3 regions of the Dietzia sp. WMMA184 genome follow, and region 1 is predicted to be linked to each of the others. Evidence: riboswitches for the same ligand, from Rfam matches in the RefSeq annotation. Region 1 holds a riboswitch; each other region holds the start of a gene.

Region 1 (9,967 bases):
GGACCCGGCGTCTACACCTACTGGGACTACACCGGGCTCAGCTTTCCCAAGCGCAAGGGCATGCGCATCGACTTCCAACTGCACTCCCCCGCGCTGGCCGCGCGGGTGAGCGGGGCGTTCATCGACCGCGAGGAACGCAAGGGAAAGGGCGCCTCGGACCACGCGCCCGTCGTCGTGGAGCTCGACTGAGCCATGTCCACGTTCCAGCTACGCCATTACATCGACCGGCTCCGCGCCGAGGGTTTCACGGTCCGCGACGACCACGGTGAGGACCCGGACCTCATCGACATCAACGGCCGGGCCGTCGACACCTGGCGGGAGAACTACCCGTACGACGAGCGGATGGACCGCAACCAGTACGAGGTCGAGAAGTACCTGCTGCAGATCGAACTGCTGAAGTTCCAGAACTGGCAGGCCGAATCAGGGCACCGGCAGGTGATCGTGTTCGAGGGCCGCGACGCCGCCGGCAAGGGCGGGACCATCAAGCGGTTCACCGAGTACATCAACGTCCGGCAGGCCCGGGTCGTCGCGCTGGTCAAGCCGACCGAGACCGAGATGTACCAGTGGTACTTCCAGCGGTACGTGGCCCATCTGCCCAGCCGCGGCGAGCTCGTGCTGTTCGACCGCTCCTGGTACAACCGCGCCGGCGTGGAGCGGGTGATGGGCTTCTGCACCGATTCCCAGTACGAGACGTTCATGGAGCAGGCGCCCATGTTCGAGAAGATGCTGGTCGAGTCCGGGGTCGGTCTGACCAAGTTCTGGTTCTCGGTCACCCGCGAGGAGCAGAAGACCCGGTTCGCGATCCGGCAACTCGACCCGGTGCGGCGCTGGAAACTCTCGCCCATGGACCTGGAGTCGCTCGACAAGTGGGACAAGTACACGGACGCCAAGGTGGAGATGTTCCGGCGCACGGACACCGACCACGCGCCGTGGATCACCATCAAGTCCAACGACAAGAAGCGGGCCCGCATCAACGCGATGCGCTACTTCCTGAACCAGTTCGACTACCCGGACAAGGACCCCCAGGTGGTGTTCGACCCGGACCCGAAGATCGTCCGCCGCGGCAAGGACGCCGTCGGAGACTAGCGGAGGGAGCGCCAGCGAGCGGAGCGATGTCCCCGCGCACAGAACCCGTCGGGGACTGACTGACCGGGCCTGATGGGAGGCCCCGGGAATGTCTCGGCGGCGGCGGGCCTTGCACTGGGTATGAGCCATACCAACGACCCCGCCGTCATCAAGCGCCTGCTCACCGAGAAGGGCCGCTGGGCCGTCGCCGGCCTGTCCACCAACTCCGCGCGCACCGCGTACGGGATCGCCGCCTACGTCCGCGACCTGGGACATGAGATCGTACCGGTCCATCCCAAGGCCGAGACCGTGCACGGTCAGCAGGGCTACCCGGATCTCGCGTCCGTTCCCGGCGAGGTCGATGTGGTCGACGTGTTCGTCAACTCGCAGCTCGCGGGCGGCGTGGTGGACGATGCGATCGCCAAGGGAGCCAAGGCGGTCTGGTTGCAGCTGGGCGTGGTCGACGAGGCCGCGGCGCAGCGGGCGAAGGATGCCGGGCTGGACGTGGTGATGGACGCCTGCCCTGCGATCGAAGCCCCTCGTCTGGGCCTGGCCTGAACCGCGGACCCGGCCCGGTCTAGAAGCCGCTCGAGGCCAGTCCCACCATCGCGAAGATGAAGATGAAGTACAGCACGATGAGGACTGCCACGATCGCCAGCGAGATCATGCCGAGCTTCTTGGCGGTCGCACTGGCGGCCTCGGCTTCGGCGTGGCGACCGGCGGCCCACAGCGGGTAGACGTCCAGCGCGCGGGTCATCGCGACGAACGACAGCGGCCAGAAGAAGAGAATCGACGCGACCGCCCAGCCGACGTTCGACGGCGGGCCGGGGCGAATTGCCGAGGTGGTCCCGTATCCGCCCGCCCCGCCGAAGGACGGGGTCTGCGCGCCGTAACCGGTCGGGGTCTGCGCGCTGTAGTCGGTCTGCTCGTACGAGCCCTGGCCGTACGGGCTCTGTCCGTATGTGCCCTGTCCGTACGGGCTCTGTCCGTATGTGCCCTGGCCGTACGGGTTCTGGCCGTAGGAGCCCCGACTCGCATCGTCGCCACCGGTCGAGTCGCCGTCGGCAGTATTCCCCTGGGGCGGGTAGGTCATGGGAGTCCTCCGGGTAGCTGGTCGTCTGGGGTCAGATTACGTCCCGCTCCTCCGGCCGCTCCTCAGCCGCTCGCGGGGCGACTGACACCGGTCACCGCAGGCGGTCGACGGTCACCGCCCGGCGTCGGTCACGGCTGGGCGACCAGGAGCTGATACTCCGGGAAGCGAACGAGGAACCGCCGCACATAGCTGCACACCGGCCGGATCTTGAGCTCATCGAGCCGCATGCGGGTGAGGACCAGGCTGACCAGCAGGCGGGCGATCCCCTGCTGGCCGTACCGCTCCTCGATCACGGTGTGGAGCAGGATGTAGACGTCGCCGTCCTTCTCGTAACCAACGAGACCCATGAAGGTCTCGCTGTCCCACAGTTCGAAGCGGTCTCTATCGGTGTTGTGGACCAGCTTGAGCGACGTTACAGCGGACATCAGAACTCCTTCTGCAGGGCGTGTTCCACCCGCGATGCTACTCGTCGGGTTACGCTCGCCCCTGCACAATCACATACTCATCCACACGGGAGTCCGCTTCGATGCGCGGGCTGAGAGGACGACCAGCCGGGTCGTCGACCGTAGAACCTGTCCGGATCATGCCGGCGTAGGGAGATCAGGAAACACCATGGGCACAGCTCTATTCACCGACGGCACCGACGGCACCGACGGCACCCCGATCGACGCCGTGACGTGCGGCCCCATCCATTCCAGCAGTAAGGCTCATCTCGAGGTGCCCGGTGAGTCCGGTGACGGCCAGCGCGTGCCCGTGCGCCGGATCGCGCTCACCGACGGCACGACGTTCGACGTCTACGACACCTCCGGCCCGTATACCGCCTACGCGAGTGCGGCCGACTGCCATGACCTCGCCCCAGGCCTGCCGCCCACCCGCCGTGAGTGGTCCCACCCCGGGGCCGTCCCCGCCTCGCCGAACAACCCCACCCTCGTCCGGACGCAGTTGGCCTGGGCGCGGGCGGGGCTGACGACCCCCGAGATGCGGTTCATCGCCGTGCGGGAGGGGATCGACGTCGAGGTGGTGCGTTCGGAGGTCGCCGCCGGGCGGGCGGTCATCCCGGCCAACCACCTCCATCCGGAGAGCGAACCGATGATCATCGGCAAGCGCTTCCTCACGAAGATCAACGCCAACATCGGCAATTCGGCGGTCACCAGTTCGATCGCCGAGGAGGTCGAGAAGATGGTGTGGGCTGCCCGCTGGGGCGCGGACACCATCATGGACCTGTCTACCGGCCGGGACATCCACGAGACGCGCGAGTGGATCCTGCGCAACTCCCCCGTCCCCGTGGGCACCGTGCCCATCTACCAGGCACTGGAGAAGGTGGGCGGCGACCCGACCCGTCTGACCTGGGAGTTGTACCGCGACACCGTCATCGAACAGTGCGAACAGGGCGTGGACTACATGACCGTCCATGCCGGCGTGCTGCTGCGCTACGTCCCGCTGGCGGCCAAGCGGGTCACCGGCATCGTGTCGCGTGGCGGTTCGATCATGGCGGCGTGGTGCCTGGCGCACCACCGCGAGTCGTTCCTCTACACCCACTTCGAGGAACTCTGCGAGATCCTCGCCCGCCACGACGTGACGTTCTCCCTCGGCGACGGCCTGCGCCCGGGGTCGATCGCCGACGCCAACGACGAGGCTCAGTTCGCCGAACTGCGCACGCTCGGGGAGCTCACCGGGATCGCCAAGAGCCACGGCGTGCAGGTGATGATCGAGGGACCCGGTCACGTGCCGATGGACAAGATCGTGGAGAACGTGCGCCTCGAGGAGGAGTGGTGCGAGGAGGCCCCCTTCTACACGCTGGGCCCCCTCGCGACGGACATCGCGCCGGGCTACGACCACATCACGTCCGCGATCGGTGCAGCCCGCATCGCCGAGGCCGGCACGGCGATGCTGTGCTACGTCACCCCCAAGGAGCACCTGGGCCTGCCCGACCGGGACGACGTCAAGACCGGAGTGATCACCTACAAGATCGCCGCGCACTCGGCCGATCTGGCGAAGGGTCACCCGGGCGCGCAGGCCCGCGATGACGCGCTGAGTACCGCCCGGTTCGAGTTCCGCTGGCGGGACCAGTTCGCCCTGGCCCTCGACCCGGACACCGCGCTGGCGTACCACGACGCGACGCTGCCCGCGGAGCCGGCGAAGACCGCGCACTTCTGCTCGATGTGCGGTCCGAAGTTCTGCTCGATGCGCATCTCCCAGGACATCCGCGACTACGCCGCGGAGCACGGGATGGAGACGGTGGAGGCGATCGAGGCGGGGATGGCGGAGAAGTCGGCCGAATTCTCCGAACTCGGTGGCCGCGTCTACCTGCCGATCACCGGTCGATAACCGCTCCGGCCAGGCGAGTCGACCGGCAGGTCGCACCGGTGGAGCGACGGGTCGACCTCGTCGTCGTCACCGACAGCGCCGCCACCCACCAGTCCCTCGACGGGGCGAGCCCCGGTGCGACGTCGGATCGGGAGCCCGGACTCAGGCGTCCCGGCGCAGCGTCATCAGCACCCCGACGACCCACAGGGCCACGCACACGGCCGCGAACCAGGCGAACGCCGGCCACTCGCCCCACGTGATGTACCCGCGGACGCTCTCTCCCTGGGTCCAGAAGTCACCGTTGGCGAACGGCATCCAGGCGGCGATGTCCTCGCCGACCCGCGGGATCAACGAGACCATGCCCTCGAGGGCCAGTATCCACACGAGGAACAGGGAGATCGTGCCGGCGGCGTTGCGCATGATGTACGCCAGGCCCGTGACCGCGATCGTCCCCAGTGCGGCGTAGACGGGGAAGCGCCACAGGTAGGTCAGCCCGTCTCCGGAGAACGGGGTCCAGCCCTCGTTGCCGGAGAGCGCCCCGGCCACGAGGAGCGCCAGGACCACCGCGACGGCCGTGACCACCATCGAGAGCACCGTGAACAGGGCGGTCTTGGCCACGATGGCAGGCCAGCGCGACGGCGTCGTCAGGAACGTGGCCTTGATGGTGTGATACCGGTACTCGCCGGTCACGCCGACGATCGCGGCGATCCACGCCAGCAGGACGGTGAACGCACTGACGCCGAGGATCGCGAACAGCGGGTCGCTGCCGCCGCCGGGCGCACCGGCCATCGGGTCCCCTGTGGCGGGCTGCTCGAACTGGCCGATGACCACTGCGAGTACCACCGCCAGGCCGATGCCGATCGCGTACAGCCAGTAGGCGCTCTTGGTGGTGGTGACCTTGATCCACTCGGACTTCAGCTGATTCATCGGGTGGACTCCTGACCGTGGTACTCGACGTCCTGGTCGGTGAGGGCCATGAAGGCCTCCTCCAGCGACGCCCGCTTCTCGTGCAGTTCGTGGACGGTGATCCCCAGGCTGGCGGCGACATCGCCGACCTGCGGCGCGCGGAGATTCTGAATAAGGAAGACACCCTGTTCCGCGTCGAACGTGGCCTCGATGCCCTCATCGCGCGCGGCGGCGGTGAACTCGTCGACGTGCGGGGTGCGCAACACCACCGAGGACGTGGCGGCGTCCAGGAACTCCTCGACGGAGGTCTGCGCGCGCAGCTTGCCGCGGCCGATCACGACGAGGTCCTGGGCGGTCTGCGCCATCTCCGACAGCAGGTGCGAGGAGACGAGCACGGTGCGGCCCTCGGCGGCGCGTGCGTGCATGAAACGGCGGATCCACAGGATGCCCTCGGGGTCGAGACCGTTGACGGGCTCGTCGAACAGCAGGACCTCGGGGTCGCCGAGCATGGCGGTGGCCAGACCGAGTCGCTGGCGCATGCCGAGCGAGTAGCCCCCGACCTTGCGGCCGGCGACGTCGGTGAGGCCGACCAGGCCGAGCACCTCGTCGACGCGGCCCGGGGCCACCCCGCCCGCCGCGGCGACCATCCTCAGGTGCGCGCCAGCGGAACGGTTGGCGTGGGTCCAGGACGCGTCGAGCAGACAGCCCACCTTGTGGGCGGGGCGATCCAACTCGCGGTACGGGGTGCCGTTGATCAGTGCCTGCCCGGACGTGGGGGTGTCGAGACCGACCATCATCCGCATCGTCGTGGACTTCCCGGCGCCGTTCGGGCCGAGGAATCCGGTGACGACGCCGGGACGGACCTCGAAGCTGAGGTCGTCCACGGCGGTGGAGGCGCCGAAGCGCTTGGTGAGATTCCGTACCTCGATCATGGTCCCCAGTCTGCCTGCCGGGGCGCGGGCAGCGTGCGTCCACCTACTCAGCCCGCGTACAGGTAGTGCAGTACTAGGCTCGTGACCATGGATGACGCCACGCCCGAGCCGGATCGCCATCTGCCGTCGGTCCGCGCCTCCGACGCCGAGCGCGACGCCACCGCCAGGCTCCTCCAGGAATCCTTCTCGGAGGGGAGGCTCACGCTCGCGGAATTCGACGACCGGACGTCGCGGGCGTACGCCGCACGCTTCCGGTCCGAACTGATCGAGCTAACACACGACCTGCCCGTCGTCCACCACGAGCACGACTCGACGCCCGCGGCCCGGCCACATGGGGCCCCGGCGCGTCGCGTCACCGGGGCCAGCGGGCCCGCCTCGTCGCTGGCGATCATGGGCGGAGTCGAACGCAAGGGGACGTGGACCCTTCCCTCCGTGCACACCGCGTTCGCGCTGATGGGCGGCATCGAGATCGACCTGCGCGGCGCCTCCCTGCAGTCCCACGAGACGACGATCCGGGCGTTCGCGATCATGGGCGGCATCGACATCTACGTCCCCGACGACATCCATGTGGAGATCGAGGGCCTGGGGCTGATGGGGGGCTTCGGCGAGGAGTCCGGGAACTGAAAGCCCGATCCGCGACCGGTCCGCCAGGCCCCGCCCGGAGCCCCGGTCATCAGGGTCACGGGACTGGCGCTCATGGGCGGGATCGGCGTGCGGCGGGTGCCGCGCACCGAGGACTGACCGTCGGCGGGCTGGCGGACAGGTCGCGCGCATGCCGTCGGGCGGCCGGTAGGGCCTCAGTCGACCGGAGGGCTGGACGCCTGCGCCCAGAAGCGTTTCGGGATGCGGCCGGCGAGGCGGGCGGCGTGCCCGGCCCGGACGGCCTCGCGCATCGCGGCGGCCATGAGCGGCGGGTTCTCCGCCCGGGTGACGGCGGTGGCGAGTAGGACGCCGTCGCAGCCGAGTTCCATGGCAAGTGCGGCGTCGGAGGCGGTGCCGATCCCCGCGTCGCAGATCACCGGAACTCCGGCGCGCTCGACGATCATCTCCAGGTTGTGCGGGTTGCAGATCCCGAGCCCGGTGCCGATCGGTGCGCCCAGGGGCATGACCGCGGCGCAGCCCACGTCCTCCAGGCGGCGGGCCAGGACGGGGTCGTCGGTGGTGTAGGGAAGGACGACGAAACCGTCGTCGACGAGGTCTTCTGCGGCCTCTACCAGTTCCACCCCGTCGGGCAGGAGCGTGCGCTCGTCGGCGATCACCTCGAGCTTCACCCAGTCGGTGCCGAGCGCCTCACGGGCGAGCCGGGCGGTCCTGACGGCCTCGGTGGCGGACCTGCAGCCGGCGGTGTTGGGCAGCGGGCGGATGTCGAGCTCTTTCAGCATCCCGAGCAGCCCGAGTCCGTCTGAGCCCAGCCGCAGGTCGACCTTGCGGATCGACACGGTGGTCAACGCGGTCCCCGAGGCGATCAGCGCCTCGCGCAGGACCTCCTGGTTACCGGCGCCGCCGGTGCCCGTGATGAGCCGCGACGAGATCTCCTCGCCCGCGATCACCAGTGGCGAGTCCAGCACCGACGCGACGTCGGACGAGTACGCCGACGTCTCCACGCCGCGAACCGGGGTCGCGGCCGAGGTCGGGTCAGCCACCCTGGACCGCCGTGAGGACGTCGATCTCCGCGCCCGCACCGAGCGGGGCGTCGTCCCAGCCCGAGCTGGGCACCACCACGCCGTCGACGGCGATGGCGACGCCCTCGTCGGGCAGGTCCAGCTCGGTGACGAGTGCGCGGACGGTCGCGCCGTCGGCCAGGGTGCGGTCCTCCCCGTTCACCGTGACGATCATGGGCCCTCCTAGTTCCGGGTCGCGGCTGTACGTCTCCACCGTAGTCGCCTGCGCGGGGTGCCCGTAGTCGCCGGCGCGGGGTCCCCGGCGACGTCGATGCGGTGGGCCCACAGCGACCGGCACCCGGGCCCCACGGCGTCCGGCACCCGGGGCTCACCCGCGGGCGAAGCGGTCGGGAGCGGCCGCACGCGCCGCCGCCGGACCGCGCACCGCGTGCAGTGCCGCCCAGACCGCCGCGACGGTCACCGGGGTGAGCGCGATGCCGTTGCGGCCGTGCCCGGTGGCGTGGATCACGCGCGGGTCCGTCGGGTCGGCGCCGAGGAACGGCAGGTTGTCCGGTGACATCGGCCGGAGCCCGGCGATCGCCTCGGCCAACTCGTACTCCCCGATCCCGGGGAAGATCGTCTCGGCGTCGGCGAGCAGGTCGCGCACCCCGGCGACGGTGACCTGCCGGTCGTCGCCGTGTTCGTACTGCGTGGCGCCCACGACCAGACCACCGTCGCGCGGGACCAGGTACAGCGGTCGCCCGCGGACGAACGCCCGCACCACTCCCCGGGGCGGGTCCTCGCAGCCGGGCCGGGCGCGTAGCCGGAGCACCTCGCCCTTGACCGGGCGCACCGGCAGCCCCGCCAGTTCGGCGGACCCGGAACCTGCGGCCAGGACGATGCGGTCCGCGTCGACGTCGTCGAGCGAGGTCACCGCGCTGCGCACCCACCTCACACCCTCGGCGCGGCAGGCTCGGGTCAGGGCGGCCAGCAGGACGCGGTTGTCGACGGCCCCCTCGGAGTCCATGCGATAGGCGGCGCGGGCGACGCGGGCCAGGGACGGCTCGGCCTCGCGCAGCTCACGCCGGGTGATTCGGCGCAGGTCGGCGTCGGTGGAGTCCGGCTGGCGGGCGGCCCACTCCATGGCCATGTCGAGGTCACGGGCGTCGGCCTCGTCCACGGCCAGCATGTGCGTGTGGGTGGCGGTGCGGACCGGCGGGCCGGGAGGGACGTACGGCTCGAGGGCGTCCAGCATGTCCGGCCACCGCCGCAGGGAGTCCACTCCGAGCGCGAACACTGCCTCCTCTCCCGGCCAGGCCTCGCTGAACGGGGCGAGCATGCCACCGGCCACCCACGCCGCGGCCGCGGCGGGCACACCGTCGGGGCCGGACTCGTCGGGCTCGTAGATCACCACTTCCGTGGCCAGCTTGGTCCTGGCGGCCGACCACGCGCAGGCCAGGCCGATCACCGAGCCGCCGATCACGGCCAGCCGCCGGGCCCCGATACGCGCGATACCGTTATCCGCGGCCTCCCGGGCCACGGCGGCGGCACCGGCACCGGCACCGGCACCGGCACCGGGGCGGAAGCCGTCGTCGGCGGCGGGACGGTGGCCGTCGTCGTCGGCGGCGGGACGGTGGCCGTCGTCGTCGGCGGCGGCACGGGAGGTCATGACGGCCAGCCTAGTGGTGCCCTGGCCTACGGTTGTGACCATGACCTCCCGCGCCGACCGCCTCCGTGCCCGCCTCGCCGACGCCCGTCTCTACCTCTGCATCGACGCGCGTCGACACCTCGACGAGCAGGCGCGCGAGCAGGGGTGGTCGGGCGACTTCCCGGCGCTGCGCAGGGACGTCACCGCGGCTCTGGCGGGCGGCGTCGACATCGTGCAGCTGCGGGACAAGAACTCGGCCGGCGAACGCGACCTCGGGCCGCTCGAGGCCGGGCACGAATTGCGGGCCCTGGCGGTGATGCGCGAGGTGTGCGATTCCCACGGGGCGCTGCTGTCGGTGAACGACCGCGCCGACGTCGCCGTGGCGTCCGGGGCGGACGTGCTGCACGTCGGGCAG
Region 2 (9,967 bases), 1.8 Mb from region 1:
TGTCGCTCTGGTACCACTGCCACGCCAGGGCCAACATGACGATCACCAGCGGGATCTCCCCCGCCGCCCACGCGACGCCACCGCCGACCTGCTGGCTCTGCAGCAGATCCGGGATCCACGGCAGGCCGATGCCCGAATACCAGGGCTCGGCCAGCACGGTCTTGGTGTTCATGAGCAGGATGCCGAAGAACGCGTGGAAGGGCAGCGAACTCAGCAGGACCATGAGCTTGTACATCGGCGAGAAGTGCCGCGGCGCGGCGTCCACGCCGATGATCACCCAGTAGAACAGGTAGCCGCTGATGAGGAAGTGCACGTTCATGAACATGTGGCCCAGGTGCTCCGAGGCCAACGTCTGATAGAACCCGCCGAAGTAGATGAGGTAGAAACCGGCCACGAACTGCACCGACGCCACGATCGGGTGGGTGAGGAAGTGCGAGAGCGGGTTGTTGATGAACTCGACCAGCCACTCGCGGGGCCCGGGCGGGTTGCCGCGGCCGGCGGCCGGGAGTGCGCGCAGGGCCAGTGTGAACGGGCCGCCGAGCGCGAGGAGGACCGGCACCAGCATCGAGATGAGCATGTGGCCCACCATGTGGCTGGCGAAGTCGGCCATCATGTACATCCCCATGCCGGAACTGGTGGTGAGGAAGAGGATCACGCAGCCCGCCACCCAGAACGCGGTGCGGCTCAGCGGCCAGGCGTCCCCGCGGCGGCGCAGGCGCACCAGGCCCCAGAGGTACAGGCCGAGCAGGATCACCGCGGCCAGCCCCAAGACCAGGTCGAAGCGCCAGGTGCCGAAGACCGTTCCGAACGCGAAGGGCCCGGGCAACTCGAAGCCCAGTAGCGCCTCCTGCCTCGTGGGCACGTACAGCGGCGCCGGCGGCGGGGTGCGGCCGAGAGAGACCGACAGACCCAGGGTGCCGGCCATGACGACGGCCTCCACCACGATGATCCGCAGCAGCGTGGGCCGGTCGACCGGCGCGTTGGCCCCCGTCGACTCGATCTTGGCGATGATCCGGCGGCGGATCGCCAGACCGAACAGCGCCAACAGGCACAGCGCCAACGCCTTGGACACCACCAACAGTCCGTAGGTGGAGGTGAGAAGGTCACCCGGGTGCAGGCGGACGAGCGCGTTGATCACGCCCGTGAACCCGAGGGCGACGATCGCGACCGTCGCGACCACCGAGTAGCGGCGCAGGGCCAGGGCGACGCGCGAGCCGCCGCGCCACGTGTGGATGATCAGCGCGACGAGCCCACCCACGTAGAACGCGGCGCCGAACAGGTGGATCATCAGCGAGTTGGTGGCCAGGTCGTGCGCGGTGCTGCCGGACGCGTGGCCCGTGGCCGCCACCGGAAGCAGCGACAGCAGGGAGACGGCCAGCCAGATGACCGACCATCGCCAGCTCAGCGTGAGCCGCTGCCCGATCCCGGCGACCAGCGCGATGATCGCCGCCCAGCGCCACGAGGACGCGATGTCGATCTGGTTGATCGCGACCAACCACTGGTCCGGCGGGAGCGACTGGAGGAAGGTGCGCCCGGAGACGTCCGACAGGGTCAGCGGGATGAGCAGTGCCGCGGCGATCGCCCAGGCGATGTTCGCCCACGACGAGATCTGCTGCATGCGGTAACCGTCGACGTCGAGGGTCTTGTCCTTCTGCGGCGGGGTGAAGAACGCCGCGAACAGCGCCGCCCCCACGGCCACGGCGGCGAGGAGCTCGGCGATCGACCGGACCGCCGGGAGGCCGGCCGTGGTGAGCGGACCCGGATCGGGCACGCCCACCAGCTCGAGCGCCACCTCGGCGGACATGGCCGACAGTGGGATCACCACCCCGGCCGCCACCGCCGCCAGGAGCAGTACCAGGGCGACGATGTTGCGGGTTCCGAACCGCCCGGCGGTGGCGGGGGCGGTCTTCGACGACGTCATGACCACCATCGTAGGAACCGCGGCGCCCCCGGGCCGATTCGCCACTGTCGGACCCACCCCCCGGATCGGTTACCATTCTCCCGGCGACGCCCCACGCGCGCGTCGCCAGGCCTCCGTAGCTCAGTGGATAGAGCATCCGGTTTCTACCCGGCTGGTCAGGGGTTCGAATCCTCTCGGGGGCGCACTCACGCCGACACGGGCCGGCAATCCGCTCTCCACTGACGGCGGCCCGCCCGCGCCTCGCTCCAGCCATGGACGCACATCAGATCCCGAGACGTGCCGGTGGTACGTTCGGACTTCGAGCTGATTCGCAAGATCAGCATCGATGACACGGGGTGCCCCTACCGAACGGGGCTGAGATCACACCCGCTGAACCTGAACTCGTTCACACGAGCGGAGGGATGTCAGATGCGCTGGCATGGGCTTTCGTGAGCCGCCCAGGAACCACGGCAGTGGCGTTAAATGGATTGGGACACACCTATCCGGGCGCGCTCCGCCCGGTTCTCGCAGACCTCAACCTGTCCGTTCCGGTAGGCGAGCACATCGCCGTTGTCGGACGCAGCGGATGCGGTAAGTCGACGCTGCTGTCGGTGATCGCCGGCCTCGTCGAACCGACCACCGGGACCGCCGCCGTCCTCGATGACCGCCGGCCCGCACGACGCCTGGAGTCCTGCGCGTTGATGCCCCAGGGCGACAGCCTGTTGCCCTGGCTGTCCCTGCTCGACAACGTCGCGATCAGTCTCCGCAACCAACGAGTGCGCCGGCGCGTGGCCCGATCCGAGGCCCAGCGCATGCTGGACCGTGTGGGACTGGGCGCCTGGTCCGATGCCCGTCCCTCAGCTCTCAGCGCGGGCATGCGCCAGCGCGCCGCTCTCACGCGGGCTCTGCTGGCGCGCAAACCCGTGCTGCTGGCCGACGAGCCGCTCGGTGCGCTCGACGCGATCACCCGTGCGGAGGTCCAGCAGTGGCTCCGCGACACCATCACCCACACCTCGGCCACCCTCGTCATGGTCACGCACGACGTCGATGAGGCGCTGCTCCTCGCCGAACGCGTGGTCCTGCTCGCACGACACGAGCCCGACGCCCCGGCGCGTGTGGTCTCCACCTGGCCGGGATGGTTCGGTGACGACCGCCCCCGCGAGGTCCTCCTCGGCGACGAGGACTTCGCCACAGCTCGCCGGGAAGTGCTCCAGGCCCTGGCCCGGGAATCCCACCTGACCGGAGGCGGCACCGCCCCATGACCGTGCGATTCCTCCGCTCCGCCGGCCCTGCCTGCGTCACGCTCCTGCTGGTCCTCGCCGCGTGGATCACGGTCACCACGCTCGAGCTCGTGCCCGAGTACGTCATTCCCTCACCCCTCGCCGTGCTCGACTCGCTCGTATCCACCTGGCCCGACCGGCTGGGCTCGGCCACATTGCTGACCGCCACGGAGACCGTCGTCGGGGTGGTCCTCGGAGTGGTCGTCGCGGTGACCGTGGTCGTCATCAGCGGATTCGTGCCCGCCGTCGGTCAGGCCATGACCCCCCTGCTGGTCGCCTCCCAGGCCATCCCGGTCATCGTGATAGGCCCACTGTTGACGATCTCCCTCGGCTACGGCATGGCGCCGAAGGTCATCGTGGTGGCCCTGCTGTGCTTCTTCCCGGTCGCCCTCAATCTCCTCTCCGGAATCCGCTCGGTCGACGCCCGGATGATCGACACCCTGCGGAGTCTGCACGCCACCAGGTGGTCGCTCTTCTGGCGGGTGCGTCTGCCCTTCGCCGCGCCTCGCGGCTTCGCCGGGCTGCGCGTCTCGGTCACCTTCGCGCCGGTGGCCGCCGTCTTCGCCGAGTACACCGGCTCCACCAACGGCCTGGGCTACCTCATGCTCCAGGCGATCCCCCGGCTCCAGACCGATTTCGTCTTCGCCCAGGTGGCGGTGCTGACGATCATGTCCAGCGTCCTCCTCGCCAGCGTGACCATGCTCGAACGCCTGATCTGCCCGTGGAACACACCCACCGGGGAAAGGAACCCATCATGACGGACACACGACCCAGCAGGATCCGGCGCCGGACTCTCACGCGCCCCGGCGCCCGCATGCTCGCGATGGTGGCCGCAGCCGCGGTGGCTCTGACCGGCTGCCAGGCATCCTCGGACAACGCCGAGCCAGGCGAGACCGGCGCCGCCCCGGTCAGTGTTCTGCTCGACTGGAGCCCCAATCCCGACCATGTGGCCCTGTACACCGCGCAGCACACCGGCACCTACGCCGACGCCGGCGTGGACGTGACGTTCACGACGCCGTCCAACACGGCCGACGCCGCCCGGGAGGTGTCCCTGGGGCGGGTCGACCTGGCCATCTCCTACGAGCCCGACACGCTCATCGCCCTCGAACAGGGACTCGACGTGATCTCGGTCGCGGCACTGATCCCGACGTCCTTGACCTCCCTGATCGCCAGGACGGAGTCCGGCATCACCTCCGCAGCCGATCTGGAGGGCAAGACCGTGGGGTTGTCGGGGCTGGCCTCCCAGGAACCGACCCTCGACTTCATCGCCCGTGAGGCCGGAATCGATCCTGACTCGATATCCACCCCCAATGTGCAGCAGAGTCTCAACCAGTCGCTGCTCACCGACCAGGTGGACGCGATCTTCGGGGCGTTCCGCAACATCGAAGGCGTGGAACTCGGCGCCCGGGGCGATGTCGAGATCATGCCGGTCACCGAACTCGGGGTGCCCGACTACGCGGAACTGGTGATCATCGCGAACCCGAACCGGCTCGCCGGCGACGCCGACTATGCCGAGCGCGTGGGCGACTTCCTCACCGGAACCGAGGCCGGGCAGCAGGCCGCGTTGGCGGACCGCCGGATTGCCCTCGAGTCCCTCATCCCGGTGACCGAGGGCTCCTACGAGCCCGACATGCTGGAGAAGATGATCGACGCCACCCTGGCGCTTCTACCCGAGGAGGATTTCGGGCGGCAGACAGCCCGGGACTGGGCGGCCTACGCGTCGTGGATGCATGACAACGGACTGCTGGAGACCGAGGTCGACGGCGCCGCCGCCATGACCAACGACTACCTGCCCCTGTCCGGCGGCTAGATGGTCTGGTCACGCAGATCGTGGCCATGACGTCTGCGGCCGCGTTCCGCACCGGGCAGGCGCCGCCCTACCGGTCGGGACGCGTCCGCATGGTCCGGGGCGACGGGCCTGGTGGAACTCACTCCTGCGCCTCCCCGAACCGGGCGCGGTAGGACGACGGTGTCGTCGAGTACTTCCCGTCGAAGTTCTGCCGGAACGTCACCGCGCTGCCGAACCCGCAGTCGCGGGCGATGTCCTCGATCGAGCGGGTCGTGGTCTCGAGCAGCGTCCGCGCGTGGTCGAGCCGACGCGACAGCACCCATCGCCCGGGGCTCGTGCCGGTGGTCGCGCGGAACTTCCGGGCGAAGCTGCGTCTGCTCATGCAGGCGTGTCCGGCGAGGTCGTCCACCGAGAGTGGCCGGTCGAGATTGGCCAGTGCCCAGTCGATCGTCTCCCTGACCTCCCCGTCGTCTCCCCCGTCGGGAACCGGCAGTTCCACGTACTGCGCCTGGTCACCCTCGCGGTGCGGCGCCACCACGATCCGGCGGGCCAGCACGGCGGCCTTCGCGGCACCGAGCCGGGATCGGACGATGTGGACGCACGCGTCGAGCGAGGCGGCCGTCCCCGCGGAGGTGATCACATCCCCGTGGTCGATGTACAGGTCGGACGAGCGGACGTCGACCGCCGGGTACCGCAGGGCGAGCTCCGCCGCACCCTCCCAGTGGGTGACGACGGTACGACCGTCCAGCACTCCGCTCGCGACCACGGGATAGGCACCGAGGCACAACCCCGCCACCAGGCTGCCCCGGGAATGGGCGCCACGCACGATCGATAACAGGCACGGATCCCGGTCGGGGAGTTCCGGAGACCATGAGGGGAAAACCAGTATGTCGGCCTGCTCCGCCGTCGCGGGCCCGTCGAGGTCGCCGAGCACGATCCCCTCGGCGGTGTTGACGTCTCCGCCGTCTGTGCTCCAGGTGTCGACCTGCCACCCGTCCGCGAGTCCGAGCCGGGTCACCTCGCCGAAGACGAGGAGGGGCGCCGCGAGGTGGAACATCGTGATGCCCGACGCCTGGGTCGAGTCCGTCTCGTCGGGGGCCGAGCTAACCGGCAGCGATCTGGGCAGTTCCGCCATGCAGGGCCGCGCCGAGCACTGACCGCGGGACGTCGCGAAGGGCCCGGCCGACCGAGGCACTCGCCCCGGCCGGCCGGACAGCCACTGCGTGGCCCCGCGATCAGCCCGCGGCCTCCCGCAGCCGCGCCAGCAGCGGCTCGGCCGCCTCCTCAAGGAACCGGTCGAGGGTGGAGTCGCCGATCTGGATCAGCGCGATGTCGGTGTACCCGGCCTCCCAGTAGGGCCGCACCTTCTCGACGATCGCGTCGAGGTCGGGCCCGCACGCCAGCTGCTCCCCCACGTCCTCGGGGCGGATGAACTGGGTGGCGGCGGCGAACCCGGCCGTGGTCGGCAGGTCGGAGTTCATGGCCCACCCGCCGGCGAACCACCGGAACTGGTCGTGGGCGCGCTCGACAGCGGCGGACTCCGAGTCGGGGTCCCAGCTGATGGGGATCTGCGCGATCGCGCGGGCACCGTCGCCGATCCGGGTCTGGCCCTCGAGGCCGTTCCACTTCTCGATGTAGCTGCTCTCGGGCTCGGTGGCGATGAGGTGGTCGCCCAGCGGTCCGAGGTGCGCGAGGGCCTTCTCGCCGCCGGCGGCCACGCCGATCGGCACGCGCTTGTCGGGTAGATCCCACAGTCGGGCGGAGTCCACGCGGAAGTGCTCGCCCGAGTAGGTGACGAGGCCGCCGTCGAACAGTTCTCGGATGATCTCCAGCGCCTCGACGGTCATCTCGTGGCGCTCGTCGACCGACGGCCAGCGCTGCCCGACGACGTGCTCGTTGAGGTTCTCCCCCGCGCCGATGCCGAGCATGAACCGGCCGTCGGACATGATCTGCATCGTCGCGGCCTTCTGCGCCACCACGGCCGGGTGGTAGCGCAGGATCGGGCAGGTGACGTAGGTGCACAGGTCGACCCGTTCGGTGACGTGCGCGACCGCCCCGAGCACGCTCCACACGTACGGCGCGTGCCCCTGCGATCTGAGCCAGGGGAAGTAGTGGTCCGAGGCCACCTCGAAGTCGAACCCCGCCTGCTCGGCCTTGGCCGCGTAGCGCACGAGTTCCTTGGGGCCGGACTGTTCGGTCATGAGGGTGTATCCGAATCGGGTCATGCCTATCGATCGTGCGCGCGGCCGGTCCGCGATGCCACCGGTCCCCGCGTCGGATCGACGCCGCCACACGTGCCCGACGCCACACCAGCAAGCGGTTGCCGGCCGGCGCGGGGCGCGGCACCGTCGAACACATGACTACCCAGCGCGCTCTCCTCCTCGACGTCGACGGCACCCTCGTGGATTCGACCTACGTGCATGTCTGGACCTGGGTCCGCGCTCTCGCCGAGGCCGGTGCGCCGGTGCCGTTCGTGGACGTCCACCGTCGGATCGGCAAGGACGGTTCGACGATCGTGGAGGAGCTGCTCGATATCGCGGGGATCGACGACGACGAGGAGCGCGAGAGCATCGCGGGCCGGGCCAAGGACCTGCACGGTGAGTACTACGCCGAACAGGCCGAGTCGCTGCGGGTGCTCCCCGGTGCCCGCGACCTCGTGCGCGGCGCCAAGCAGCAGGGGTGGATCACTGTGCTGGCCACGTCCGCGCCGCCGTCGGAGTTCGCCGAGGCCCGCGAGTTGCTCGACATCGACGACTACGTGGACGCCGTGACGACCGGTGAGGACGTCGACCGGGCCAAGCCCGATCCCACGATCGTCGAGATCGCCCTGGAGCGCTCCGGTGTCGACGCCGCGGATGCCGTCATGGTCGGCGACGCGACCTGGGACGCGATCGCGGCGACCAAGCTGGGCATACGTTCGGTCGCGGTGCGCACGGGCGGCATCGGCGACTCGGAGTTCCGCGCCGCCGGGTTCTCGGAGATCGTCGACGACGCCGCCGCGGTGCTGGACCTGCTGAACGCCGGCCGGCTCTGACCGCACTCCCCGGACCTTTCAGCCTGCGGGCTCCGCGTCCTCCCAGGTGCTCTCCGCCTCGGCGCGGCTCGGGGTGCGCACCGGCAGCAGCAGGAGCAGCCCCACCAGCAGCACCAGCCCTATCCCGGCGATGCCCGCGCGGTCGGCGGAGAAGGCCCACGTGAACAGCCCGAACATCGCCGGCGCGAGGAACGAGACCGCACGGCCGGTGGTGGCGTAGAGGCCGAACATCTGGCCGTCGCCGCCCGGCGGGGCCAGCCGCGCCAGGAATGACCGGGACGCGGACTGCGCGGGCCCCACGAACAGGCACATCAGCAGCCCGAAGATCCAGAACATGCCCGTGCCGTCCACGACCAGCAGGACGGTCATGGTCGCGATCATCGCCACCAGCGACCCGATGATCACCGCCTTGGGGCCCACCGTGTCGTCGATCAGTCCCGCGACAGCCGCCCCCAGCGCCGCGACGACGTTGGCCGCGACGCCGAAGATCAGGACGTCCCCCGGGGCGAGTCCGTAGACCGTCACGGCCAGGATCGCCCCGAAGGTGAACACCCCCGCCAGCCCGTCCCGGAAGATCGCGCTCGCGAGGAGGAACCTCACCGTCCGCGGATCCCGCCGCCAGAGAGCCTTGAGGTCGCGCCAGAGGATGCGATACGACTCGAGGAAGCCGGGCTCGTCGTCGTCGCTGTCGAGGGCGTCGTCGTCGCTCCTCCCCGCCCCCGGGCGGTGCTCGGGCACCGACCGCAGCACCGGCAGCGCGAACAGGGCGAACCACACGGCGGCGACGAGGCAGACCAGCCGCACGTTGAGGCCACCGTCGGTGGTGATGCCGAACACCCCGCGCACGGGGCCGTCACCGTAGATGAAGCCGACGAACGCCGCGAGCAGCAGGAAGATCCCGCCGAAGTACCCCATCGCCCACCCGAACCCGGACACGCGGCCGACGGTGGACGGCGTGGAGACCTGGCGCAGCATCGCGAAGTAGGCGACCTCGGCGAACTCGAACGTGATCGACCCGACCGCCAGCAGCACCAGGCCGACGAAGAACCACGGGTAGGGCGCGTCGGAATCGACGAGGAACATCAGCGCAGTGAGCAGCACCGTCGCGTAGGTCCAGAGGCCCAGCGCGCGGCGGCGCCGGCCCCCGCGGTCGGCGCGTTGGCCCATCACCGGCGCGGTGAGGGCGATGACCAGCCCGGCCACGGCGATGGAGATCGACAGCCACGTGGCGGCCGAGAACGGCCCGTCGAGGTCCGCACCCACCGAGTCGGTCAGGTAGACGGAGAACACGAAGGTGACGATCACCGCGTTGAACGCCGCCGACCCCCAGTCCCACGTCCCCCAGGCCAGGACCTGCCCGCGGGCGACGCCACGGCGCGATGGTGACGACGACGAGGTGGTCGATGACGGGGGCGGTGTTCCGATGCTGCTCACGCCGATCAGGCTAGGACCTCCACCACGCTCCGGAGGGCGGCACGCGGGTAAGGTCAGCGCTGCCACACCCGCCGTACGCGGGCGAGCCGAGTGGAAGACCCGAGGAGCCCTATGTCCCTGCCCACGCCCACCGCGTCGAACCGAGCAGTCGTCACCGGCGCCTCCTCGGGGATCGGCATGGCCCTGGCCACCGAACTCGCCCGGCGTGGGCACTCGCTGATCGTGGTGGCCCGACGCGAGGCCGTGTTGCAGGAGCTGGCCGCCCGGCTCGAGGGCGAGTTCGGCGTGGCCGTGGAGGTCCGCGCGTGCGACCTCGCCGACCCCGCCGCACGGCAACCGCTGCTGGACGAGCTGGCCGGGCGCGAGATCTCGGTCCTGTGCAACAACGCCGGCATCGCCACCTTCGGCCCCGTCGCCTCGCTGGACCCGCAGTACGAGAAGCACCAGGTGCAGGTCAACGCGGTGGCGTGCCACGACCTGGTCCTGGCGGTGTTGCCCGGGATGGTCGAGCGGCGCTCGGGGGCGATCCT
Region 3 (9,967 bases), 340 kb from region 1:
CGGCGACGGAGGCCAGGCCCAGCACCGTGGGTGCGGTGGGCGCGCCGGAATAGACGACGGCGAGGACCGGGTAGATCAGAAAGACCTGCCAGATCAGGGAGAACAGGACATTCGGGCTGGTGAGGGCGTCCCGGACCCGGCGCCAGGTGGTTCTGCTGCCCGTCGTCATCGACCCGACCTCCCCTGCCGTCTCTAGTCCCGGCCCCGACGGCGACGCACCAGAACTGTTGCCGTCGTCCCCAGTATGAGGGCCCACGCGGTCACATTGAGCAGCGGAAGCCACAACGGGTCGGTCACGGACTCGGTCACCACCCCGCCGGTGAGCGGGAAGCGGGCCAGCGCGTTGATCCCGTACAGCGGCGTGAACCGGGCGAGCTCCAGCGCGGTCCCCGACAGCGGGATGAACAGGTTGCCGGCCAGGGCGAACAGGACCAGGCTCCCACCGGCCACGCCCAACGCGGATTCGGAGCGGAACGCCATCCCGGCGGTCAGTCCGTACCCGGCGAACACCGCCGACCCGATCCACGCCGCGGCCAGGGCCAGCACCCACGCGAGCGGCGTGGCTTCAGCCCCCGTGAGCGCGCCGACGAGCCCCACGGAGAGGACGGGCACAGCCGCCACCGTCATGGCCACGGCGGACTTGGTGATCACGAAGCCGGTGCTGCTCCACGGGGTCAACCCGAGTTGACGTCCCCAGCCCTGGAAGCGTTCGAGAGCGGCCCCGCCGCTGATCGAGGTGGTGGCGGTGACGGCGCCGTAGACGGCCATGGAGATCATGACGACCGAGCCCACGTTGCCGTGTGCGACGGGCTCGTCCCGGTAGGACTGGGCGCTGCCGAACACCAGGTACATGATGAGCGGCAGTCCGGCGATGAAGAAGATGTTGGTGATGTCGCGCAGAGTGCGGCGCAGGTCGATGGCCCAGTAGGTGGCGTTCATCGGGCGGCCTCCTGGTCGGGGTCGGTCGTGTCGGGGTCGGTGGTGTCGGGGGCTGTGGTGTCGGGTGCGGCGGTGAGGGCGACGAAGGCGTCGTCCAGCGACCGCGGGCTGATGGTGAGGTCACGGGCGGCGGTCCCGCGCAGCAGCGCGCCCGCGGTGGCGTCGCTGTCGGTGCTGGTGAGGATGACCAGGGTGGGTGTGCGTTCCACCGCGGTGACCCCGGGCAGGTCGTGGGGTGCGGGTTCACCGGGCCCGGGGGTCCAGACCGCGGTGACGCGGGTGCCCGTGGCCATCGCACGGATCGCCTCGACCGGGCCATCGGCCACGATCCGGCCGCGGGCCATGAGCACGATGCGGTCGGCGAACGCCTCGGCCTCCTCCAGGTGGTGGGTGGCGAATAAGACGGTCGACCCGGACGTGGCCTCGGCGTGCATGGTGGACCAGAACTCGCGGCGCGTGCCCACGTCCATCGCGGCGGTCGGCTCGTCGAGGATGAGCAGGTCGGGATCCGGCAGCAGCGCCAGGGCGAAGCGGAGTCGTTGCTGCTCGCCGCCCGAGCAGCGGGAGACCTTGCGGCGGGCGATCGTGGCGATCCCCGCCCGGTCGAGTACCTCGCCCACGGAGACCGGGTCCCGGTACAGGGCCGCGATGGCCCGGACGGTCTCCTCGACCGTGAGGTCGGAGAGCAGTCCGCCGGTCTGGAGGACGGCGGCGACCCGCCCGTCGGCGACGGCCTGCCTGGGGGCGGCGCCGAACGCGCGGGCCCGGCCGCCGGTCGGTTCGGTGAGGCCGAGTGCGATGTCGAGGGCGGTGGTCTTTCCGGCACCGTTGGGGCCGAGCAGCGCCACTACCTCGCCGGCCTCGATGCGCAGGTCGATGCCGCGGAGGGCGTGGACAGTCTCGGCGCGCGGCGGCGTGAACGTCTGCGTCAGGTCATGGAATTCGAGGGCGGGCGCGGGCGCGTCGGTGTCGATCACCGCGCCGACGCGGTCTGCTTCCCGGGGGCGGGTAGAGCGGTGGGTAACCATGCCTCCACCCTCGCTTACCTGCGATGACGTTCGGAAGGATCGCCTGTCACGACCTCACCGGTGACAACTGTCACGGGTCCGCCGCATGGGGCCCCTCACGAGCGGTCGGGACGAGGCGGGGCCGGTTCAGCGGAAGAGCGCGCCCGGGCCCCGACGCCGCGGGGGCCGCGCACGGTGGATCCGGGTGCGGATCTCGAGCGTCATGGCGTCGATGCGGGCGGCCTCCTCGAGCAGGTCCGCCACCGAGTCCGGCTGCTGCGCGGGTCCCGCCATTGTGGTCTCGTTGGCCTGCTCGAGGACGGCGCGGAACCGCGGGTCGGGGTCGACCTTGCTCTGTATCTCCGGGTAGACCACCTCGAGGGCGGTGCCGATCCCCTGCGTCTCCCGCAGGTCGTACCACGCGTCGACGGTCGCGCCGAGCGCCTCGAACGCCAGTGCATACGACCGGCGGGCGGAGCCGAGCGCCTGCTGGGCGGTCAGTTGCAGCGGGTCGGTGCCGCGCAGGAGCCGCCGGCGGCGTGCGAGATCCTCGAGCCCGGAGCGGATGAGCCATCCGGTGGAGCCGATCCACACGACCGCTCCGGCGATGAGCGCCACCACCACGATGGCGAAGATCAGCGGCACGACGTCACCTCCTTTCCGGTCCGAACGCCGGCCCACCCGGGCCGCAGACCCGGCATCCTGCTTCTCATCCCACCGCCGCCAGGACGAGCGAGATCGGCAACGACAACAGCACCACAGCCGAGACTGCACCGCCGATCACCTTGCCGATACCGGACCACCACAGGGTGGAGCACTCCGCGGCGAGGGCGTTGGCGGACAGCGGCGCCGCCTGCTGCCCGAGCGCGGTGGCGTCGGCGACGGCCACCGCCGGCCAGGTCCCGGGCACACGGCGCCGCGGGTTCGTCCCGAGGTCGTCGGCGACGAGGGCGGCCCGCTGGGCGTCCCACTCGGAGAGCTGCCGGGTGAAGCGGGCGACGGACTGCTCGGCGAGGGCTGTGCGCCGCCCCTCGGCCGTTCGCGCGAGGCCCGTGGGCACCGTTCCCATACGGAATCCCTCCTGCGTGTCACCGTCCGGGCCGCGCCCGGTCCTGTCGTCGGGACCCGAACCCGGGCCCTACGTCGAACCTAGTCCAGCACCACGACACGCAGAACCCCCGCGAGCGGGCCCGGCCGACTCAGCCCTTGACCAGGCCGCCGTCGAGGATGAGGTTCTGCCCGGTCACGGCCCGTGCCCACGGGGAGGCGAAGAACAGCACCGCGTCGGCGAGTTCGGCGGGGGTGATCGCGCGCCGTAGCGGCGTCCCGGAGGCGATGACGTCGAACACCTCTTCAGGTGTAGCGGCGCTGGCGTCGGTGGTGCGCAGCAGGCCACCGGAGACCATGTTGACCGTGATGCCGTCCGGCCCGAGGTCGGTGGCCAGGGTGCGGGTCAGCGAGAGCGCGGCGGCCTTGGCGGCGGTGTAGTCGTGGTACGGCACCACCGGGTGCTGGAACAGGTTGGTGCCGATGGTGACGATCCGCCCGAAACCGGCTTCCCGCATCCCCGGGAGCGCGGCCTGGGTGGTGGCGAGGGTGCCCTTGACCGCGCCACGCAGTTGCGAGTCGAAGTCCTCCCAGGTGAGGGTCTCCGGCCGCGGCCTGGCGTCGCCGTTGAACTGGAAGTCGACCAGGGCGTTGTTGACCACCGTGCTGATCGGCCGACCGAAGTGGGTGCGGGCCGCGTCGACGAGGGCGCGTACCTCGTCGTCGTCGGTCACGTCAGCGCGTAGTGCGACGGCGCGGTCCTCGCCGAGCTCACGGACGAGGTCGGCGGCGGCGGCCTCGCTGCGCCGGTAGTTGACGACGACGAGGGCGCCCTCGCGGGAGAAGGCGCGGATGATCTCCACGCCGAGTCCGCGGGCTCCGCCGGTGACCAGGACGACCTGCTCGTTGATACGCATTCCACTCGCTTCCCGGTGGTTCCTCACGGGGAGCGCGATGCCCACCTGCCCGCCGCACGATGACCGCACGAGAGGCGACGACGCCCGGCGACGCGCACGACATTCCTCCGCTGGAACTACCCAGTTCAGGTTCGACGGGTGTGTTCTCAGCCGCCCGGATGGGCGGCACCCCGTGTCGAGTGCGAGCCTAGGCCACCCGCGGCCGGCTGAACACGAAGCCACACTGCCTGATCTGTCCCGCGTGCTGGACAACCGTCCTAGGATCGGCGAACGCCCCCGACGATCGGAGCCCCGTGACCGCCACCCTTCCGACGTCGCTCGGCCGATTGCGCGCCCTGTTCTCGCGGGCCACGCCGCCGACCGATCTGCCCGCCCCGGGCGACTACCTCGTCACGTTCGTCGGCCCGGCACCGCTGAAGGTGGTGGCCCCGCGCGCGATCGCCCTCGGCGGGATGCCGGGCTGGCAGGGCAAGCGTTTCGCCCCCGGGGGCGGCGCGGTGAACCTGGTCGACGACGACGAGGGCCGCCCGCCACGGGAGACCCTGCCGATGCGGGTGATGCTGGAATCCTCGTGGTTCGACGGCGGTCAGGTGATCGTCTGCTCGTACAGCGCCTCGAGCCCGGTGCCGTGGCGCTGGGTGCGGGACGAGTTCCGGCCGCTCGACGACCGGCGCCTGATCGGCCTGACCTTCGCGGGCGGGCCCTGGTCGCGGGTCGCGGCGGCTCCGCTGCTGCTCACCCGGGCCTGAGCGCGGGGTGGGCGGCCGGGCGGGCGGCCGGGCGGCCGGGCGCGTCACAGGCCCGCCCGCGGCGCCTACGCGAGGCGACGCAGACGCGGTTCGAGGTCGGATGTGAACAGGTCGAGGAAGCGTTTCTGGTCGTGGCCCGGGGCGTGGAAGACCAGATGGTTCAGGCCGGCGTCGACGTACTGGCGGACCTGCTCGACCGCGTCGTCGGGGTCCGAGGCGACGATCCACCGCTTGGCGACTTGCTCGATGGGCAGCTCGTCGGCCAGGCGCTCCATCTCCCGCGGCGAATCCACCGAGTGCTTCTGCTCCGGGGTCAGGGACAGCGGGGCCCAGAAGCGGCAGTTCTCCAACGCCGCCTCCGGGTCCGGGCCGTAGGAGATCTTGATCTCGATCATCCGATCGATCCGCGCCGAGTCCCGCTCGTTGATCCCGGCGCCCTCCTCCACCGCGGGCAGCAGCTTGTCGGTGTACAGCTCCATCCCCTTGCCCGAGGTGCAGATGAACCCATCGCCCACCCGGCCCGCGTACTTGGCCACAACCGGACCACCCGCGGCGACGTAGACAGGCACGCCACCCTCGGGCACGTCGTAGAGGAACGCGTCCTTGGTCGAGTAGTAGTCACCCTCGAATTTGGTGGTCTCACCGGTCCACAGCTCGCGCATGAGCCGGACCGACTCACGCAGGCGCGCGAACCGCTCGTTGAACTCCGGCCACTCGCCTTGGTGCCCGGTGGCGATCTCGTTGAGCGCCTCACCCGTACCCACACCGAGGAAGATGCGGCCCGGGTACAGGCACGCCATCGTCGCGAACGCCTGGGCGAGCACCGCCGGGTTGTAGCGGAACGTCGGGGTGAGCACCGAGGTGCCCAGCTGCAGCCTCTCGGTGCGCTCGCCCACCGCCGTCATCCACGCCAACGAGAACGGCGCATGACCACCGTCGTGACGCCACGGCTGGAAATGATCCGACACCGTGGCCGAATCCATCCCCGCCTGCTCCGCCATCACGGCGAACTCCACCAGATCACGCGGACCGAACTGCTCGGCCGACGCCTTGTAACCGAGCTTCAGGGACGGGGTGTCGGGCATGTGGGGCTCCTTGGGGTCGTAGCGGTGTGATTGATGTGTGTCGCGGTCATGCGCTGATGTACTTCTCGCCGAACCGGGCGATCGACTCGCGCTTGGCGTCCAGCGGGGCGTCGTATCCGTGGCCCTCGATCAGCCACGGGATGACGATGACATCGGTGACGCCCGCGTCCTCGAGTTGGGCGAAACCGCGGCTGCCGTACCGGTCGGTACAGGCCACCTGAATCTCGAACGGCCGGCCGTCCCCGCGGTCGGCGAGGGAGCGGCCGTCGGCCTCGAGCAGTTCTCCGAGGCGGGTGATGGTGGCGGCGATCTCGTCGAATCCCATCATCGCCGAGGTCCACCCCTGGCCGATCCGGACGGCTCGGCGGAGCGCCGGAGCGGTGTGGCCGCCCACGTAGAACGGCACCTGGGCCACGGGCGGCGGGTCCAGTGTGAGGCGGTCGAAGTCAAAGTGCTCACCGTGGTACTCGAACCACCCGCCGTCACCGGCCAGGCGGATGATCTCGAGCATCTCGTCGACCCTCTTGCCACGCCCCGGGTAGGGGACTCCGCACCACGCGAACTCATTGGGGTCCCATCCGATCCCCACCCCCAGGTCGATGCGTCCGCCGGTCAGGTGGGAGACCGTGGACAACTGCCGCGCCAGCAGCAGGGGCTGACGGGGTCCGAGTTTGAGGACCTGCGGGCAGAACCTGATGGTCGAGGTGGCGACGCCCATCGCGGCGATCGCGGTCAGGGGTTCGACCCACGGGGTGTGCTCGTCCCACATCCGCGCCCCGTCGGGCGTGTACGGGTAGTCGGTGTCCTGCCGGTGGGGCAGGAACAGCGAATCGGGAAGCGTGACGCGGGCGAAGCCCGCGTCCTCGGCCGCGCGGGCCAGGCCGAGGAGTTGGTCGATCGGGCTGAACGCGACCGGAACGGAGAACTGCATGATGTGACCTCTTCTGTCGGAGAAATGTGGATGTGGTGATCAACCCCACCGGGACTGACCGCCGTCGAGCGGAATGGTCACGCCGGTGAGGTAGGACGCCTCCGCCGTGCACAGCCACGCCACGGGCCGGCCGATGTCTGCCACGGGGTCGCCCACCCGCCCGGCGGGTATGCGGGCGATGAACCGCTCGGCCTCCTCCGGGTTGTGACGCATCCACCAGTCGAGTCCGGGGCTGTGGGCATGGGGGGCGACAGCGAGCGCTCGGATCCCGTCAGGACCCCGTTCACAGGCTGCCGCCCGGGGGAGCGATCGGATCGCCTCCTTTGCCGTGCGGAACGCGGCGTCCGAGTACTCGTCCAGCGGCATCGGTTCCGCGAGCAGCACCACCGCGGCTCCGGATTCGGCCAGCGCGAGGGCTATGCCCCGGCCCACCCCCTGACCGGCGCCGGTCACGACGGCCACCTTGCCGGACAGGCGGGCCGCAGCACGGGCGGGGATCATCGTCGTGCTCGTGGTGGTCATCGAGGCCTTTCACGTCGGTGCAGCCGGGCGGGTGCGTCGACCCGCCACCGCCACTGTAGTCACCTGTGTACGGAAACTGTAGTCAACTGTGTACACCACGGTATCGTCAGCCTCGCCCCCCTCCGCCACCACACCGAAGGACTGCCCGTGAACAGCATCGACATGGACATCAGCACCACCGATGAGTGGCGAGCGGTCGAGGGGCTGGCCGCCTCGACGGGTGAGACCACCCTGCGTGAGTTGTTCGACCGAGACCCCGACCGCGGGAGCCGACTGGGCGTGACGGCAGGCGATCTCTACATCGACCTGTCCAAGAACCTGGTCACCGATGAGGTCGTCTCCGCGCTCCTCGGCCTCGCTCGCGTCGCGGACCTGCCGGTCCGCCGAGCAGCCATGTTCCGCGGCGACCGCATCAACACCACGGAGGACCGTGCCGTCCTGCACACGGCCCTCCGACGAGATGCCGATGACACGCTGACCCTGGATGGTTGCGACGTGGTCGTCGACGTCCACGAGACCCTCCGGATGATGACCGCCTTCGCCGAGCGGGTCCGGAGCGGGGAATGGACCGGGTACACCGGCAAGAAGATCACCACCGTCCTCAACATCGGCATCGGCGGATCGGATCTCGGGCCCGCGATGGTCGACCGGGCCCTACGCCCCCTGCAGACCGGCGGGATCACCGCCCACTACGTGTCGAACGTCGACCCCCGCGACCTCGACTCCACCCTGGCCGGGATCGACCCCGAGACCACCCTGGTGATCGTCGCCTCCAAGACGTTCACCACCCAGGAGACCCTCGCGAACGCCCACGCCGCCCGTCGATGGTTTCTCGATCGCCTCGGCGCGGAGGACGCCGTGGCCGCTCACTTCGTCGCGGTCTCGACAGCCTCCGACGAGGTGGCCGCGTTCGGCATCGCCGAGGAGGCGGTGTTCGGCTTCTGGGACTGGGTCGGTGGCCGTTTCTCCGTGGGGTCCGCGATCGGGCTCAGCTGCATGATCACCCTCGGGCCCGGGGTCTTCACCGAGTTCCTGGAAGGCATGAACTCGATGGACGAGCACTTCGCCACCGCGGCGGATGACCGCAACGCGCCCCTGCTCATGGGGCTGCTCGGCGTCTGGTACACGAGTTTCCTGGGGGCCCAGTCCAAGGCCGTCATCCCCTACGCGCACGATCTCGCCCGCTTCCCCGCGTACCTCCAGCAGTTGACCATGGAATCGTTGGGCAAATCGGTCCGGCTCGACGGCTCCCCGGTGGCTCACCCCACCGGGGAGATCTACTGGGGTGAGCCGGGGACGAACGGCCAGCACGCGTTCTTCCAACTCCTGCACCAGGGCACTCACCTCGTCCCCGTCGACTTCATCGGCATCGCCCGCCCCTCGGACGGAACGATGGCGGCCGACGACCGCGTGGCCATGCACGACCTGCTCGTGAGTAACATGTTCGCCCAGTCCCGGGTGCTGGCTTTCGGCCGGACCGACGCCGAGCCGCGCGCCGACGGCATCGAGGCCGCTCTCCGCCCTCACCGGGTGATGCCCGGAAACCGTCCCTCGACGACGCTCCTCGCGCCCTCGCTGTCCCCCGGCGTCCTCGGGCAGCTCATCGCCCTGTACGAACACGTCGTCTTTGTCCAGGGGGCGATCTGGAACATCAACGCCTTCGACCAGTGGGGAGTCGAACTGGGGAAGAAGCAGGCCCGCGACCTCTACCCGGCACTCGCCTCCGACGAACCCGGCGGTCCCGAATCCAGTGGTGCCGAATCCAGTGGTGCCGACACGGATTCCTCCACAGCGGCCCTCATCGCCCGCTACCGGGCCGCACGCGGCCGTGACCGGGCGGCGGACCGCGGTTAACCCGCGGTCTCGTACTTCGCGGCCAGGCGGGAGAGCGTCTCGGTGATGCCGGACGCGTTCTGGTCGGCGACGCCGATCTTCTCGAAGACCTTGCCGATCTTCGAGGGCCGGGGATCGAAGCACTCGGTGACCTCGGTACGCCCATCCGCGGTCGGGGTGAACTCCCAGCGCCAGCGGTGGCCCGCGGGGTGCGCCCACTCGATGACCTTCTGGTCGGGCGTGTCGATGTACTCGGTGACCGTGCTGGTGATGCGGTACGGGACGCCGTACATGCGCATCGAGGTGGTGAACTTGGCGCCCTCGGACAGGGTCGACGGCCCCTTGACGTTGCTCTTGACGGTCCCCGAACCGTCGACGAGCCCGTGCTTGCGCGGGTCGGTGACGAGCCCGAACAGCTCCTCGGCGGGGGCGTTGACGGTGACACTGCGGGCGACGACGCGGGGGCCGCGGTCGACGGTGGTGATGGCGGTCATGGCAGATCGGTCCTTCCGGAGTTCTCGGGATCGGATCACACCACGATAGGGCCGCGGCCGGTACCGCGGTGGTCTGTGATCAGTGCGCGGTGGGCGTGGGTCCGTGAGCTGTTCGGCGTGCCACGTCACGCCACAGTTCGGCGACACTCCCCACGACCACACCGATGCCTGCGCCCATCACCATCCAGGTGGCCAGGTTCGGGGCGCCGGCGATCACGACTCCGAGGACGGTGCCCACCCCGGCCCCGTAGAGGAGCCCCAACCCGACCAGCGGTCCCGCCGCGTGCGACCTCATGGGTCCACGCTAGAACCAGCCCGGGACGGGATCAACGGATCAGTGCGGACTCGCCTGACGGACCGGACCCGGGGCGCCGTGGACTGGGGCATCATCACCGCTACGACACCCCACGGCCGGCCATCGTGCCGGGCGCCCCTCGAAAGGA

Evidence for each region. Region 1 has a riboswitch for thiamine pyrophosphate ahead of thiC (phosphomethylpyrimidine synthase ThiC). Riboswitches for the same ligand answer to the same signal wherever they lie in the genome.
Region 2: another riboswitch for thiamine pyrophosphate. It lies ahead of CK206_RS05460 (ABC transporter ATP-binding protein); the one in region 1 lies ahead of thiC (phosphomethylpyrimidine synthase ThiC).
Region 3: another riboswitch for thiamine pyrophosphate. It lies ahead of CK206_RS15565 (3-oxoacyl-ACP reductase); the one in region 1 lies ahead of thiC (phosphomethylpyrimidine synthase ThiC).

What each region holds. Positions count from the first base shown of each region.
Region 1 covers NZ_NXEI01000001.1:3,028,504-3,038,470, reverse strand. Annotated here, with positions in the region: gene CK206_RS13985 (exodeoxyribonuclease III) at 1-189, shown strand, start outside; gene ppk2 (polyphosphate kinase 2) at 193-1,086, shown strand; gene CK206_RS13975 (CoA-binding protein) at 1,207-1,623, shown strand; gene CK206_RS13970 (CD225/dispanin family protein) at 1,643-2,158, opposite strand; gene CK206_RS13965 (GNAT family N-acetyltransferase) at 2,287-2,583, opposite strand; TPP riboswitch at 2,659-2,773, shown strand; gene thiC (phosphomethylpyrimidine synthase ThiC) at 2,771-4,486, shown strand; gene CK206_RS13955 (ABC transporter permease) at 4,628-5,392, opposite strand; gene CK206_RS13950 (ABC transporter ATP-binding protein) at 5,389-6,303, opposite strand; gene CK206_RS13945 (DUF1707 domain-containing protein) at 6,391-6,927, shown strand; gene CK206_RS13940 (thiazole synthase) at 7,101-7,907, opposite strand; gene thiS (sulfur carrier protein ThiS) at 7,939-8,139, opposite strand; gene thiO (glycine oxidase ThiO) at 8,293-9,573, opposite strand; gene thiE (thiamine phosphate synthase) at 9,614-9,967, shown strand, end outside.
Region 2 covers NZ_NXEI01000001.1:1,182,445-1,192,411, forward strand. Annotated here, with positions in the region: gene CK206_RS05450 (cytochrome c oxidase assembly protein) at 1-1,921, opposite strand, end outside; tRNA gene CK206_RS05455 (tRNA-Arg) at 2,031-2,103, shown strand; TPP riboswitch at 2,243-2,340, shown strand; gene CK206_RS05460 (ABC transporter ATP-binding protein) at 2,389-3,162, shown strand; gene CK206_RS05465 (ABC transporter permease) at 3,159-3,938, shown strand; gene CK206_RS05470 (ABC transporter substrate-binding protein) at 3,935-4,990, shown strand; gene CK206_RS05475 (GlxA family transcriptional regulator) at 5,109-6,026, opposite strand; gene CK206_RS05480 (TIGR03557 family F420-dependent LLM class oxidoreductase) at 6,205-7,194, opposite strand; gene CK206_RS05485 (HAD family hydrolase) at 7,326-8,003, shown strand; gene CK206_RS05490 (MFS transporter) at 8,022-9,353, opposite strand; gene cmrA (mycolate reductase) at 9,549-9,967, shown strand, end outside.
Region 3 covers NZ_NXEI01000001.1:3,368,637-3,378,603, reverse strand. Annotated here, with positions in the region: gene CK206_RS15590 (sensor histidine kinase) at 1-169, opposite strand, end outside; gene CK206_RS15585 (ABC transporter) at 193-939, opposite strand; gene CK206_RS15580 (ABC transporter ATP-binding protein) at 936-1,967, opposite strand; gene CK206_RS15575 (hypothetical protein) at 2,094-2,591, opposite strand; gene CK206_RS15570 (hypothetical protein) at 2,656-3,015, opposite strand; gene CK206_RS15565 (3-oxoacyl-ACP reductase) at 3,146-3,910, opposite strand; TPP riboswitch at 3,996-4,093, opposite strand; gene CK206_RS15560 (hypothetical protein) at 4,204-4,659, shown strand; gene fgd (glucose-6-phosphate dehydrogenase (coenzyme-F420)) at 4,725-5,744, opposite strand; gene CK206_RS15550 (TIGR03619 family F420-dependent LLM class oxidoreductase) at 5,791-6,675, opposite strand; gene CK206_RS15545 (SDR family NAD(P)-dependent oxidoreductase) at 6,715-7,197, opposite strand; gene pgi (glucose-6-phosphate isomerase) at 7,354-9,051, shown strand; gene CK206_RS15535 (SRPBCC family protein) at 9,048-9,524, opposite strand; gene CK206_RS15530 (hypothetical protein) at 9,604-9,819, opposite strand.